DNA from 2 places in the Paenibacillus sp. FSL H8-0260 genome. Region 2 is predicted to be linked to the other one. Evidence: a T-box and tRNA genes for the amino acid it is inferred to sense, from the RefSeq annotation. Region 2 holds a T-box; the other holds one or more tRNA genes.

Region 1 (7,500 bases), 160 kb from region 2:
GGAAGAACCCTTGTCGCCACTAAGCAGATAGAGGATAAACACAGTGCCTCCCGAAGCGAACATATTAATGGCCACACCCCCGAGAATGATATGTGTTTTGAATTTCAGGGTGAAAAAAGCTAATATTCCAGCGATCAATGTTCCAGACAGCACCGCCCCAAGCAGACCTACCCATGCGCTATGTGTATAGCTGCTTATGATGACACCCGCTAAAGCGGCAACAAGCATGATGCCCTCCATCCCAATGTTAATGATCCCTGCACGGTTGGAGATGAGTGCGCCGAGAGCGGCGAACAGAATCGGAGTCGTCACGCGAAGGACAGAGAACGCAAAGTCAGTTGTAAAAATCACATCAAACAAACTATTCACGCTTCCTTCGCCTCCTTCAAGAGCATCCGATTTTTCCAGAACTTCAGAAATTGCTCAGCCGAAATCAGAAGAATGATAATTGCCTGTATGATTGAGATCATCTCTGAAGGTACATCAGACAGACGCGCCATCATGTCAGCCCCAATTCGAATGTACGCTAGGAATAATGCAGAGCCGATTACGGACAGCGGATTATTTTTGGCTAACATCGCTACAAGGGCACCATCCAAACCATAACCAGGCAGTGACGTCCATTGGAAACGGTTATACATCCCCAGCACTTCTACGGAGCCCCCCATACCTGCGATAAAACCTGCAATCAAGTGGACGAGAATAATAACCTTGGCTGTCTTCATACCGGAATAACGGGCAAAGTCCCGGTTGATGCCTGTCATGCGCAGCTCATATCCCCATTTCGTTTTATATAGGAATAGATGAGCTGCAATAATAAGCACGATAACGATAATAAGACCGGTATGAATACGGGTGCCCGAGACCATTTTACTCAGCAGTGCCGTTTTCTCGAATTTGTAGGATACATTGGCAAAAGCTTTAGCATCACGCAGATGATAGTTCAGTAGGTATAGCCCTACTCCGAACAAAATATTATTGAACATTAAGGATGTAACCAACTCATTAGCATTCCATTTTGCCTTCAGAATACCAGGTATTGCTGAGAGCAACGCTCCTACAATTGAACCTGCAGCAATAGCTACCATCGGATGCAGCCAGCCGTCCAGCGTTAAATGAATAGCCAATACGGAAGTTACAACACCGGAGAAATAGAAAATCCCTTCAGCTCCCAGGTTGAACATATTGGCTCGAAACAACAAGGATACTGCCAACCCAGTGAACATGAGCGGAATCGCCATCTCAATCACATTACCAATATGACCTTTACTGGATAACGGCTCTAATAGGAATATACCAATCGTCTTCACAGGCTGATTACTGACCAAGGAGATGATCAGAAAGGCAATAGCGAGTGCAATAACGATTACCGCCGATGTCCGAATGTACTCAAAATATTTAACTTTAAACATGATTTACGGCCCTCCCGATGTGCTCCTCGTCCTGTCGATGAATCCCCAGCATATAAAGACCTAATTCTTCCTCACTAACCTTAGATGGCTCCTCAAAAAAGGCAACAATCTTACCCTCGTACATTACTAACAGACTATCGCTGATCTCCAAGATCTCATTCAAATCTGCCGACACTAGCAAAATCGCGCAATCGTCTGAACGTAATTCCAACAACTTTTGATGTATGAACTGGGCTGCGCCTATATCCACACCCCGTGTCGGCTGTTCTGCAATAAGCAGCTGCGGTTCAGTCGAACACTCTCTAGCTACGACTATCTTCTGCATGTTACCACCTGACAACATTCCTATGGGCTGAGAAGGTCCTGAACAGCGGACTTTAAATTCCTCTACAAGGGATACTGCTAGCTTGGCAATTCGTGAGCCATTCAAAAAAAGACCTTTATTCATTGCTTTTGTACGATACTGAGTAGATAGCAGATTATCAGCTATGCTTGCTTCATTAGCGATCCCTTGCCGCATCCGATCCTCCGGTATATAGGAAACGCCTAGCTTACGAATATCCAAAATATCCGATTCACGGATATCCTTTCCCTTCACTAGTACAGAACCCTGACTTGAGACACCTCTCAAGCTACCTGTAAGAGCTTCAATGAGCTGTGTCTGCCCGTTGCCTTCTACACCAGCAATCCCAACGATCTGCCCACCACGTACCGCAAAATTGATATCCGACAATAATGCTTTGCCATCTGCATCATTCACACCGAGTCCCTGCACCGTTAGTACTGGCTCACTAACAGCCAGAATCTCTTTGTCATATTTCAGCACGACATCTCTGCCGACCATTAACCGCGAGATTTCCTGTTCTGTCACATCCTGTGTTTGAAAAACACCTTCACTACGGCCGCTGCGCATAATCGTAATTCTGTCGCAAATCGCTTTGACTTCCTTTAATTTGTGCGAAATAAAAACTATCGTATGGCCCTGTTCCCTTAATTGCTTAAGCTCGCGGAACAATTCCTCTGTTTCCTGTGGAGTCAACACCGCAGTTGGCTCATCAAGCACCAGAATTTTAGCACCACGCAGCAGCGCCTTAAGAATCTCAACCTTTTGCTTCATCCCAACTGTAAGATCCTCTACTTTTGCCTTTGGATCCACGGCCAGATTGTATTTCCTTGCGGTCTCTTCCGTCATGCGCACAGCCTCGGCATAATTAATGCCAACTCCTCTGCGCGGCTCCATACCCAGCACCATATTCTCTGCCACCGTAAAAGAAGGTACCAACATGAAATGCTGGTGGACCATGCCGATGCCTCTATCAATGGCGTCCTGAGCGGATTGCAGCTTTACTTTTTCACCCTTGATATAGATCTCGCCTTCACTTGGCTCTTCCATGCCGAACATAATCTTCATTAAAGTCGATTTACCTGCACCGTTCTCACCTGCAATCGCATGTATTTCTCCCTCACGTAAAGAAAAATGCACGTCTTTATTTGCAACGACGCCATTGGGATATACCTTGGTAATTCCCCGCATTTCCAGCAGAGCTGTGTACATAGGTCTCAACGCCTTTCAACTTGGAGGTCTGCAAAAATATACAGCTGGAATTCCCCTGACTAGAAGAATCTCCAACTGTAGGTTTATCTCTATAGAGCTGATCTTAAGATATAAAGCTTAAGGCTTAACTGCGTTACGAATAGTTTCTACCTCTGCGGTTTCCATCCCCATCGCATTATCCACTTTAATTTCTTTATTGATCAGCTTTTGCTTCACTTCTTCAACCTTGGCCTGAAGATCAGCCGGGAATACATTTTTATAAATATCATTCTCAGCAATACCTACACCATCATCTACAAAGCTCAATACATCACGTTTGCCCATTTCTAGCGTACCCTCTTGCAATCTCTTCACTGCACCTAGAATAGCCGTATCAATCTTTTTAATAGATGAAGTAACGATTAGATTTGCTTTTTCACTATCCGTATCGTTAATCAACATTGCCTGATCGGAGTCTACACCGATTGCATATTTTTTCTTCTCTTTAGCTGCGTCAAAGATCCCAAGACCTGTACCCCCAGCCACGTTAAAAATAACATCTACACCGGAATTATATTGAATTAGAGACAGCTCCTTACCTTTTGCCGGGTTAACAAAATCACCAGCGTACGACACAGCCACTTTTACATCAGGATCAACGTACTGAGCACCTTGAATGTAACCGACCAAGAAAGCATTAATCCCCGGAATATCCATACCGCCGACAAACCCAATCACATTCTCAGGGGTAGCATTCGGCATATCCGATTGTGTAGCTAATGCTGCTACGGCACCTGCCAAGAAAGATACTTCATTTGTCGCATAAGACATGTTGTACATGTTATCTGGTGCTTCATCGATGTCGGTATCATAATTAATGAATTTTTTGTCTGGATACAATTCTGCCGTTGCATTAAACATCTCTGTAATTTCAGAACCGCCAGAAATAATTACATCCCAATCCTCGGAAGCGATATCGTTAAATGTAGGCTCCCATTTCGTTTTATCAACGCCCATTTCAACAACCTTTGTTACTGCACCAAGTTCATCCTTAACCTTTTGCAAGCCGTTATTAGCGGAATCAAAAAATGATTTATCCCCAAGTGTCCCCGGAATCAGCAATACAACCTTGAGTTTATCCCCTGCACCTGTTTCTCCACCCTCAGCAGCGTTTGATCCAGTATTCGCAGAAGAACCGTTATTGGACGTGTTATTCCCACATGCTGTGACCAGAACCATCACCATTAATAACAACAAAGAAAGAACTTTTTTATTCATTACTCTATTCCACCCCTAATTTTAGTTGGTTAGTAATCCGCAGAATCCCATCTTCACCCATTGTATAATTCACGGTTCAAATGGAAATTCTCTTTTTTCCAAATAAAGTATTATTAAAAGTAATAAATTTAACGTTTAGGCTCAAAAATAGCAATAAAAATACCATTATTATTAATAATCCGCTTTATTTCCGAACGAGATGGCCAGTCAGGTTGCGAACTTTCGGATTTATTGATACGATCATAACAAATATTATTAAAAATAATTATATGATTTCGGTCATTGTTTTGTACGATTCGGCTAAAACATAAGTATTGGAGGATCATCATGGATCGTGTTCTATATATTGTAAGTGCCACACATGAGCTAAATACTTATATCCCTCCACACCAGCATGAATGCTACGAACTAGTCTATTATTTACAGGGGGTAGGGACAACCAATGTTGGCCCACGAAGTTACCATTTTCGCTCCTCTTCTTTCGCGCTTGTGCCACCCAATCATAAACATGACGAGCACCACCGTGAGGATGCAAATGTATTATTTGTAGGCTTCCACTCGGAACACCCTAATATGAGTAATCTGCTCGGCGTATATGAAGATGATAAAGATCAGACCGTTCTTCAAATCCTGCTGCGAATGAAAGCAGAGTTTACACGCAAGCAAGACGGATTCTCTGAGCTTCTAAACCTACAAATGAGCGAGATTACCGTCCATCTTATGAGGCTTCTTAGTGCCTCTGGATATCAATCCCCAACAGAAGATCGAGTACAATATGTCCTTAATTATATGAATGAGCATTATCGCCATAAATTGTCCGTCGAAACACTATCAGAAATGTCCGGATATAGTTACGATCGTTTTCGCCATCTATTTAAAGAACGTTTCGGGTCTTCACCCCTGCGGTATTTGCTGTTAAAACGCCTGGATTATGCAAAGTCTCTATTACGTCATACTCAGATGCAAATCTCTGAAGTATCTGCTGCTGCAGGTTTTGTGAACGATGCCCAATTCTGCAATATGTTCAAACGAGAAATAGGTCATACCCCGCGAGCATTCCGCATTAATAATCAATCAGGTTAATCACTAATCAGATTAAAAAAAGCCGTTGAAATAGAGAAACTCTCTATTCAACGGCTTACTGCTGTAAACCCAAGGACATAAAGAAAAAAGGTTTGTAAGATTGCTTATAAAAGCATTCTTACAAACCTTTTTAAGATACCGGCGAGAGGACTCGAACCTCCACGGTTTCCCACTCGATTTTGAGTCGAGCGCGTCTGCCATTCCGCCACGCCGGCACATATGAACTAAATGGAGGCGCCACCCAGATTTGAACTGGGGATAAAGCTTTTGCAGAGCTTTGCCTTACCACTTGGCTATGGCGCCATGAAAACTTGGAGCGGACGACGGGAATCGAACCCGCGACCCTCGCCTTGGCAAGGCGATGCTCTACCGCTGAGCCACGTCCGCATAAAATGGCTGGGGATATAGGATTCGAACCTATGAGTGACGGAGTCAAAGTCCGTTGCCTTACCGCTTGGCTAATCCCCAATAACATTTTAAAGTAAAATGGGGCGACTGATGGGTCTCGAACCCACGAATGCCGGAACCACAATCCGGTGCGTTAACCCCTTCGCCACAGTCGCCATATTAAGTTGATATTGTTGCCATTATTCATTTTAAAGTAAATGGGGCGGCCGATGGGTCTCGAACCCACGAATGCCGGAACCACAATCCGGTGCGTTAACCCCTTCGCCACGGCCGCCATATTAAACTTTAGAAAGAACTTGGCAGGGGCAGCAGGAATTGAACCCACACCAACGGTTTTGGAGACCGTTGTTCTACCTTTAAACTATGCCCCTAAAAACTGGTGGAGGATGATGGATTCGAACCACCGAACACTCACGTGAGCAGATTTACAGTCTGATGCGTTTGGCCACTTCGCTAATCCTCCAAGGATGGTGCCGGCGAGAGGACTTGAACCCCCAACCTACTGATTACAAGTCAGTTGCTCTACCAATTGAGCTACACCGGCATGGCACTCATTCTTTTGTGATGATAAATGGTGGCTCGGGACGGAATCGAACCGCCGACACGAGGATTTTCAGTCCTCTGCTCTACCGACTGAGCTACCGAGCCATGATGAAAATGGCGGAACCGACGGGATTCGAACCCGCGATCTCCTGCGTGACAGGCAGGCATGTTAGGCCAACTACACCACGGTTCCAAAAGATATAATTGCTTAAGTTAATTGGTTGCGGGGGCAGGATTTGAACCTGCGGCCTTCGGGTTATGAGCCCGACGAGCTACCGGGCTGCTCCACCCCGCGTCAGTAAGAAAGTGTTATGGTGGAGGCTGAGGGGATCGAACCCCCGACCCTCTGCTTGTAAGGCAGATGCTCTCCCAGCTGAGCTAAGCCTCCATAAACAACAATTGTTATTGTACCAAAGTCCACTAGGATAAATCAAGTGAAAATTTGGTGACCCGTATGGGATTCGAACCCATGTTACCTCCGTGAAAGGGAGGTGTCTTAACCCCTTGACCAACGGGCCATACTAATTAAAAATTTGTGGCGGAGAGAGAGGGATTCGAACCCTCGAGACGCTTGTGGCGCCTACACGATTTCCAATCGTGCTCCTTCGGCCAAACTCGGACACCTCTCCATATGGCTCCCCGAACAGGACTCGAACCTGTGACAACTCGATTAACAGTCGAGTGCTCTACCAACTGAGCTATCAGGGAATATTCATACCAGGCTTGATGCCTGAAAACTGAATCCGAAACGAATCTGCATTCTACATATAGGATAAGCCCTCGACCGATTAGTATTGGTCAGCTCCATGCATTGCTGCACTTCCACCTCCAACCTATCTACCTCGTCGTCTTCAAGGGGTCTTACTAATTGGGAAATCTCATCTTGAGGGGGGCTTCACGCTTAGATGCTTTCAGCGCTTATCCCGTCCGTACGTAGCTACCCAGCCATGCTCCTGGCGGAACAACTGGTGCACCAGCGGTACGTCCATCCCGGTCCTCTCGTACTAAGGACAGCTCCTCTCAAATTTCCTGCGCCCACGACAGATAGGGACCGAACTGTCTCACGACGTTCTGAACCCAGCTCGCGTACCGCTTTAATGGGCGAACAGCCCAACCCTTGGGACCTACTTCAGCCCCAGGATGCGATGAGCCGACATCGAGGTGCCAAACCTCCCCGTCGATGTGGACTCTTGGGGGAGATAAGCCTGTTATCCCCAGGGTAGCTTTTATCCGTTGAGCGAT
Region 2 (7,500 bases):
GAGAAATGGATTGCCTGGAATATCATCCACATTTTCGATCCATTTATTTTTGGCAGCCATATCGCAGCTATTCTACTCTGGATCACTGGGATTGTGCCGCCCAAACCTTTATTTATTACGCTTTATGCCTGTACCATTCTTTATTATATTTGGAGAACGGTTGTTCATGCCCGCCTTACACGAAACATCAAGCTTAAAGATATACACCATAATGCTGGTGAACGTTATATTGTAATCCCTACAATTTCACCTAAACGCTGGAACGTAGTTAAAGTGAAAAAAGACGGCAGCTATGACGTAGGGCAGCTACTGAACAACCGTCTGGAATGGTTCAAACATGCGGTCTGCTCGAATCATCCCGCTGTGGAAATATCCAAGTCGCATCCAGATATTCAGTCCTTTCTATATTTCACCTCTTATGCGGTTGCCGAAGTGGAGGAACTTCCTTCAGGATATATGGTGCGCTGGGGAGACGTTCGTTATTTACACCGCAAACAATACCCTTTTGTGGCTGTATTAGTTATGGATAACCAATATAAACCTTTAAATACTTATGTAGGCTGGCTTAGCAGTGATAAGCTCGACAAACGATTTTCCATCGACCCTGGTTCTTTACGATGAAACTGTAGACTTACTGAGAGATCTATTCTATAATCACAAAAAATCCCGGAGTATTTTATAATACTCCGGGATTCATTTTAGCAGACACGGAAAGGAAGGCTCTTAATGGGTAAAGGACTCTCACTTTGGTTCGCTTGTTCTTCTATTCTTATTCTCACTGCCGCTTCAATCGCGATCAGCTATAGCTTCTGGCTGGCACTTCTGCTTGGTTTTCTTTGCGTAATGAATATTGGCTGGGGATTTATCCTCAAAGCCAGAATTAGACGCAAACAGGAAAGCTTAAGCTCTGACTAAGATTAACGAGCTGGCAGAAAGCCCATCCGCTCTTTTACGCCATTCAACGTCTCAGCTGCAACAATACGTGCGCGTTCAGCACCTTCGGCAAGAATATCAGTGATCGCACCTGAACTGCGAATTTCATGATATCTTTGTTGCAAAGGCTCAAGTGTGGATACAACCACTTCCCCAAGATCCTTCTTAAAGCCACCATACATTTGTCCCTCATAACGATCGGCAATTTGCTGAAGGGACATTCCAGAACATTCCGAGTAAATACTCATCAAGTTACTAATCTCTGGCTTGTTAGCCGGATCAAAGATCACTTCACGTCCAGAATCAGTCGTTGCGCGGCTGATTTTTTTACGGATCACATCCGGCGAATCCAACAGGGCAATATAGCTGCCTGCATTCGGGCTGCTCTTGCTCATTTTTTTAGTGCCATCATCCAGAGACATAATGCGTGCGCCCACTTCAGGGATATACGGTTCAGGAATCGTAAAGAATTCGCCAAAACGGTTATTGAATCGGCCAGCTAAATCCCGGGTCAACTCCAAGTGCTGCTTCTGATCTTCACCTACTGGCACAAGATCCGCATTATAAACAAGAATATCTGCTGCCATTAAAGAAGGATATACGAATAGGCCCGCGCCAACTGAATCCTTACCTGATGATTTATCTTTGAACTGTGTCATACGCTCAAGCTCGCCCATTGCCGTTAGCGTAGTCATGATCCAGCCCAATTCCGCATGCTGAGGCACATGAGACTGCATATATACATTCGAACGCACAGGATCAATTCCTGCCGCGATAAAGAGTGCAGCTACAGCTTCAGACTGCTCACGCAGTGCCGCAGGATCTTGAGCAACGGTGATCGCATGCATATCGACAACCATAAAGAAACATTGATGATCGTCTTGCAGCTTCACAAAATTTTTCAGCGCTCCGATATAGTTACCCAAAGTTAGAGAACCGCTCGGTTGTATGCCTGACATTACTTTTTTCAACATAATATAGACCTCCGTTAGATGTGATTTCCAATTTCCGAGAACGCAAAAAAAGCCTCATCCGCAAGGGACGTGAGACCGTGGTGCCACCCTTATTCGCTGCTTAACCCTTATATAGTCAAAGGGAAACAGCCTTAGTCTTCCTTTAACGGGGAAGATCCGGCCGGTCTACTAGGGCATCTTGCTCCCGTTCAAGCGCGGCGCTCAGGGGTCCATTCATCAGGAGTGTCCTACCGGTTCGCATCAACCACCGGCTTTCTGAAGGTGCATTTCCTGTCTACTTGTCCCCGTCATCACATTCTCATCATAATTTAATGCCTTCATCATAGAACCATAAAGAGAAGTTGTCAAATCACTTAACCACTTCCGCATAAATCTGTTATGATAAGGTTATCCATGTTCTATTCGATTACAGTTACGATAAAGGAGCATATCTCATGAAACAGGTGACCAAAGGGCAGTGGGGCGGTTATGATACTTATATTTTGCACAGCCGCGAACTGGAAGTCACGCTTTTGCCGCGACTAGGAAACAACGTGATTTCATTGTTTGATGTAAAAGAACAACGGGAAATTCTGCGGCGGCCTGATGAAAGCGATCAAGCTTTCTTTATGCAAAAACCTTACCATTTTGGCATCCCGCTCTTAATTCCACCCGGAAGAATTCGTAAAGGAAAATTTCAATTCGAGGGTACAAGTTATCAATTTGACCAGAATACCGCTGGTGACAATCATATCCATGGTCTACACCGGACTCAATCCTGGTGTGTCAGCGATATTGAAGAAGACGAGGACGGTTGTGCAGTCACTACTGAATTCCTTACTGAAGATGATCCGCACTGGATGGAGCAATTTCCCATTCCACTCAAATTCGAAATGACATTCAGGCTTCAGGATGCCCGGCTCAGCCAGACTTTAAAGGTTACAAATCTCGGCGATCATCGTATTCCCTTTGGGATCGGTTATCACACCTGGTTTATGATCGATGGAGAACCTGAACGCTGGAATCTCAAGCTGCCCGTAAACAGCATTTATGAACTAAACGATGAATTGCTCCCTAGCGGCAATCTAATTCCACTTGGTGATCTAGATTCACTAAACTCTGGAATCAACCTCCAGGGAACTAATTTTGATACTGCTCTACGTATTGGTGACAAGCAGCCCGTAGAAGCCTTGCTATTACGCGATGATGGTTATGGTCTTCGTTATACAGCTGACGAGAATCATTTCCGCCACTGGGTCCTGTATACCAAAGGGCCGGCCGATCAATTTCTGTGCATCGAACCGTACACCTGGCTCCCGGATGCTCCTAACGTTTCCGATGACCCTTCCTTCACGGGCTTGCTGAAGGTAGAACCAGGTCAAAGTCTTGAGCTGTCCACTATGCTGGAAATGATCTATCCCGAGAATTAAAGCAGATATACATTATATCGGTCTTCCCTTGCGTTTACGTAAGAGAAGGCCGATTTTTTGTGCGAGCTTAGTTATTTGGGCTTTCTACCCTTACTTTTAATCGACTAATAATTACCATCCTTAAAACCTTTCGATAGCATGCATGAATTAGCCACTTAGCGCTCATACTATCTTCACAACGGGCGAAGGAGGTGACACACATGGGTCAAGCAGGTCAAGGTCGTAGCAGCCGTTCCAATAACCTTGTAGTTCCTCAAGCAAATGCAGCGTTGCAACAATTGAAATATGAAGCAGCACAAGAGCTTGGAGTAACGATCCCAGCTGACGGTTATTACGGGAACTACACTTCCCGCGAAACTGGTTCTTTGGGAGGTTACATCACTAAACGTCTAGTACAACTGGCAGAACAACAACTGTCCGGTCGTCAGTAACATCGTTATCTTAAGTGTTTTATCCGGCAGAGGTCTTAAAAAGCCTATTGCCGACTAGCTTTCAAACCTCTCACACTTCTTCCAGAAGCTGTGGGAGGTTTTTCTAATTTATAGCCTATAGTCCCAGCTGCAAACAATTTTTATGTAAAACGTTTAACTTAAAAATTGATCAGCACTCTCGGCGTAAGCATTACGGGTAGATCGAATCATCAGATTCGCCATATTATAATTAGACTCCAGCGTAGCATCTACGATTAGCTTGCCCTGTCTTATAGCGAATTCATAGCTGATCTCACCATGAGTCCAACGGCGTTTGTATTTCAGACTCTCCAGTGCCATTAGACGAAAAGAAGACTGCTGGCTCTCCGTTATTCCTTCCTTCACTTCTGTGAATCCACCACCCCGACCGGCTAAAGGGTGATGACGTATGCCGAATTTGCCAATGGTATTATTTCGTATTTGCACAAATACCGTACCGGAAGATAGCCCTGACAATTCCTCTTGCAGTTCCCTAAACACCAAATCCATCTGTCTTGCTAATGATAGCTGTTCTGTCTTAAGCATATCTTTCCTCCTAAAAGTTTTGTGAGCTTAGCTTCTTCGAGTTTTCTTCGTCTTATAAATCGAACCCTAAATATTTGGGCTAAGGGTCCGTCGCCACTGCGGGGAATGTTTGGACTTCCAGCCGCTGTTCTCTCCAAATTTCTTGAATTCTTACGCGTATAGCGGGTGAAATTCGGAGACAAAGGCGGTCGCTCCCGCTCTTACAGTTCCAAAATTCCCCTCGCCACTCCTTCCCCTTTTCCCAAGTTTCTGGTTCGATTTATATCGTTTTGTGAGCTTAGCTACTTCGAGTTTTCTTCGTACAAGCCGGCTTAGTAAGCGCTTACTTAAGCTTTTTGAGCTGAGCTCATTTGTCTTCCATGCAAGCCTTTTATAAGGCTCAAGGCTCATTATAGACCCCTTACATACGTCCAACAACATTATTCTACAAAATTGGGTTATTATCCCTAGTAATGCGCAAAATTCATAGATCATTCGTATATTAATTTTTATAAACCGGGGGTTTTCGACATTTAAGCATTAAAAAAAGACCCCTTAACCGGGGTCTTTGCGTGTTCACACTGAAATTCCGTTATTTTTTGTGTCCTGAAATTTGTCTTATTTTAGACATTTCACGCTAAATGCTCTGTCATCTCCAAGAACTCGTTAATATCAGCCACGATCAGATCTGTAGCTCCTTGCCAGAAATCCGGTTTTGTCAGATCCACTCCCAAATGTTTGAGCACCAAATCCTCCAATGTCATCACGCCGGTATCCTGCAACAAGCTATCATATTTGTCTGCAAAGGAAGCTCCCTCTTGTAATGCCAGACGATATAAGCCTGTACTGAACATATAACCAACGGTGTACGGGAAATTATAGAAAGGTACATCTGTGATATAGAAATGCAGCTTTGACGCCCAGAAGTGAGGATGGTATTCAGAAAGCACACCACAGAAAGCTTCTTTCTGTGCTTCCACCATCAGAGCAGAAAGTTCCTCAGCATTTACAAGGCCTTCCTTACGTTTCTCATAAAAGCGAGTCTCGAACAAGAATCGAGCATGAATGTTCATAAAGAATGCCACACTGTTCTGTATCTTCGTTTCAAGCAGAGCCAGCTTCTCCTCTGCATTGCCCGCAGCTTTAACCTGAGCATCAGATACAATCACTTCTGCAAAGGTTGAAGCGGTCTCTGCAACGTTCATTGCATAATTCTGATTAAATACAGGTTGATCATCAAGCAGGTAGGAATGATAAGCATGTCCCAGCTCATGGGCCAATGTTGAAACATTGGAAGGTGTGCCGCTGTAAGTCATGAATATCCGTGATTCTTTACTCTCAGGGAAGGAAGTACAGAATCCACCAGGACGTTTGCCATTACGATCCTCAACCTCGATCCAGTTATTATCAAAGGCACGCTCTGCAAACTCAGCCATCTTAGGACTAAATTTACGGAACTGTGTGACGATATCCTTCGCAGCTTGATCATAAGGGATCTTGCCGGAGGATTTGCCTACAGGAGCTTCGACATCGACCCATGAGAGAGAATCCAGCCCCAGCAGCTTGGCTTTACGCTGAAGGTAGGACACAAGTACAGGTTTGCTATTCGTAATCACGTCCCACATCGTATTTAAGGTGTCCTGTGTCATACGATTGATGCTGAGCGGATCTTTCAGAACATCGTCCCAGCCTCTGCCCTTATAGAGCTTCAGGCGGAAGCCTGCTAAGTGATTTAAGGTATCCGCGCAATTATCTGCCGCTTCAGTCCAAGCCTCTTCCCATTTATGGAACATCGTTTGACGCACTTTTGGATCTGGATCATCCAGCTTATTAAAAGCTTGACCAGCAGATAGCAGCTTTGTTCCTTCTTCATCCTCAAATGGGATCTTGATCGAGCTCACAATCGTATCATAGTGCCCGCTCCATCCATGATATCCGTCAACAGCTAATTCCAACGCTAAGCTTTCCAGCTCAGGGCTCATCTTCTCACGGGCCAAATCACGGCTCTCGCTCAGTACGAACGTTAAAGGAGCAATCTCTGGACGAGCCATCCACTCAGCCCATACCTTGTCCGTAGTCTGACGAAGGACATTGCTAAATTGCGAGCTGATCCCTTCGAATCCGGCGCGCATGCTTGTCACTTTGGCCGCCAGCCTTACCGCACCCTTGTCCATCTGATTCTGAGCGCCTAGACAGTCTGCGAAGGAAGTGACCTCCACAAGTCTTCCTGAACAGCTCTGAAGCAATGCTATAACCTCATCCAATGCTTTTGTAGACGCAACATCCGTTGGTGCCACAGCATCCTTCACAAAGCCTTGCAAGGATAAAATATCTTTTTCAAGCTTGCTCAAGAACCCTTCTAACTCTGCAGACGAAGAACCCCCCGGAAAAATAGTATCAAGTTCCCAAGTCAGTGATAACGGTTGTTTCATGTGTACTCACCATTCCTTTGCTTTCATTTGACTTTCTTTGTAATTGTCTTAACACCATGGTAAAGTGAATAACGATATCTGAACATTTATAGCCGATAAACTTTAGGAGGGCATCCATATGAAGCCACTACAAATTTCACCGGAAACAGCCATTACGTTATCCAAGCAACTAGGCGTTCCTTTGGAACACTTGATGCATATGCCCCAACATATTTTACTACAAAAAATAGCGGAGCTATCCAAAAAAGAAAATCCCCCACAAACTGAGGGCGAAAATGAAGAGACTCCTTCTGGGAAGGACTCACAATGATTCCATTTAGTCATACCTGGCCTTATGACATCATTCTAGGCGATATGTATGTGCAATACTGTCCATTCTGCAACTCAGAGAATGTGCTTCTGCCTATGAAGCCAAAAGAATTACAAATCGTTCGTGACGGCAAGAAAAAACTGCTCGTCTTCCCCTGCTGCAGCGCCAGTCCTACAGTTATAGATAATGACGGCGATTACCTTTTGTTCGATCGAGCTGTCAGATAAGCAAATCCTAACATTTTCTTTCTACAAAGCGCAGAGGAGAATTTAAATTCTCTTCTGCGCTTTTTGTTGTTCGCAAACATTATGAACTTGAAGACAAGCCTTCGATATCAACTTCAACATCTAGAGCCTCAGCACGCATTTGCTCCCGTAAAATAACCCACTGCTCACGTGCCGCTCGAATCATCGCCGCATCCATGATCTTCTGATCATTAATCAGACGGGAGAACCACATTACAGCCAC

What was found. The T-box of region 2 lies ahead of trpS (tryptophan--tRNA ligase). A T-box ahead of a tRNA ligase gene usually reads a tRNA of that ligase, here a tRNA-Trp.
Region 1: it encodes a tRNA-Trp, which carries the amino acid that the T-box ahead of trpS (tryptophan--tRNA ligase) is inferred to sense. The anticodon was not compared.

What each region holds. Positions count from the first base shown of each region.
Region 1 covers NZ_CP150298.1:5,975,809-5,983,308, forward strand. Annotated here, with positions in the region: gene MHI51_RS26430 (ABC transporter permease) at 1-369, opposite strand, end outside; gene MHI51_RS26435 (ABC transporter permease) at 366-1,412, opposite strand; gene MHI51_RS26440 (ABC transporter ATP-binding protein) at 1,405-2,967, opposite strand; gene MHI51_RS26445 (BMP family ABC transporter substrate-binding protein) at 3,085-4,224, opposite strand; gene MHI51_RS26450 (AraC family transcriptional regulator) at 4,552-5,307, shown strand; tRNA gene MHI51_RS26455 (tRNA-Leu) at 5,444-5,522, opposite strand; tRNA gene MHI51_RS26460 (tRNA-Cys) at 5,537-5,610, opposite strand; tRNA gene MHI51_RS26465 (tRNA-Gly) at 5,620-5,694, opposite strand; tRNA gene MHI51_RS26470 (tRNA-Gln) at 5,701-5,775, opposite strand; tRNA gene MHI51_RS26475 (tRNA-His) at 5,795-5,870, opposite strand; tRNA gene MHI51_RS26480 (tRNA-His) at 5,914-5,989, opposite strand; tRNA gene MHI51_RS26485 (tRNA-Trp) at 6,013-6,086, opposite strand; tRNA gene MHI51_RS26490 (tRNA-Tyr) at 6,093-6,178, opposite strand; tRNA gene MHI51_RS26495 (tRNA-Thr) at 6,184-6,259, opposite strand; tRNA gene MHI51_RS26500 (tRNA-Phe) at 6,288-6,363, opposite strand; tRNA gene MHI51_RS26505 (tRNA-Asp) at 6,374-6,451, opposite strand; tRNA gene MHI51_RS26510 (tRNA-Met) at 6,477-6,553, opposite strand; tRNA gene MHI51_RS26515 (tRNA-Val) at 6,571-6,646, opposite strand; tRNA gene MHI51_RS26520 (tRNA-Glu) at 6,702-6,776, opposite strand; tRNA gene MHI51_RS26525 (tRNA-Ser) at 6,795-6,887, opposite strand; tRNA gene MHI51_RS26530 (tRNA-Asn) at 6,891-6,966, opposite strand; rRNA gene MHI51_RS26535 (23S ribosomal RNA) at 7,027-7,500, opposite strand, start outside.
Region 2 covers NZ_CP150298.1:5,813,958-5,821,457, forward strand. Annotated here, with positions in the region: gene MHI51_RS25805 (metal-dependent hydrolase) at 1-621, shown strand, start outside; gene MHI51_RS25810 (hypothetical protein) at 727-915, shown strand; gene trpS (tryptophan--tRNA ligase) at 918-1,904, opposite strand; T-box leader at 1,968-2,207, opposite strand; gene MHI51_RS25820 (aldose 1-epimerase) at 2,342-3,316, shown strand; gene MHI51_RS25825 (alpha/beta-type small acid-soluble spore protein) at 3,517-3,747, shown strand; gene MHI51_RS25830 (O-methyltransferase) at 3,901-4,311, opposite strand; gene MHI51_RS25835 (M3 family oligoendopeptidase) at 4,923-6,722, opposite strand; gene MHI51_RS25840 (YycC family protein) at 6,841-7,032, shown strand; gene MHI51_RS25845 (hypothetical protein) at 7,029-7,259, shown strand; gene MHI51_RS25850 (DUF2225 domain-containing protein) at 7,339-7,500, opposite strand, start outside.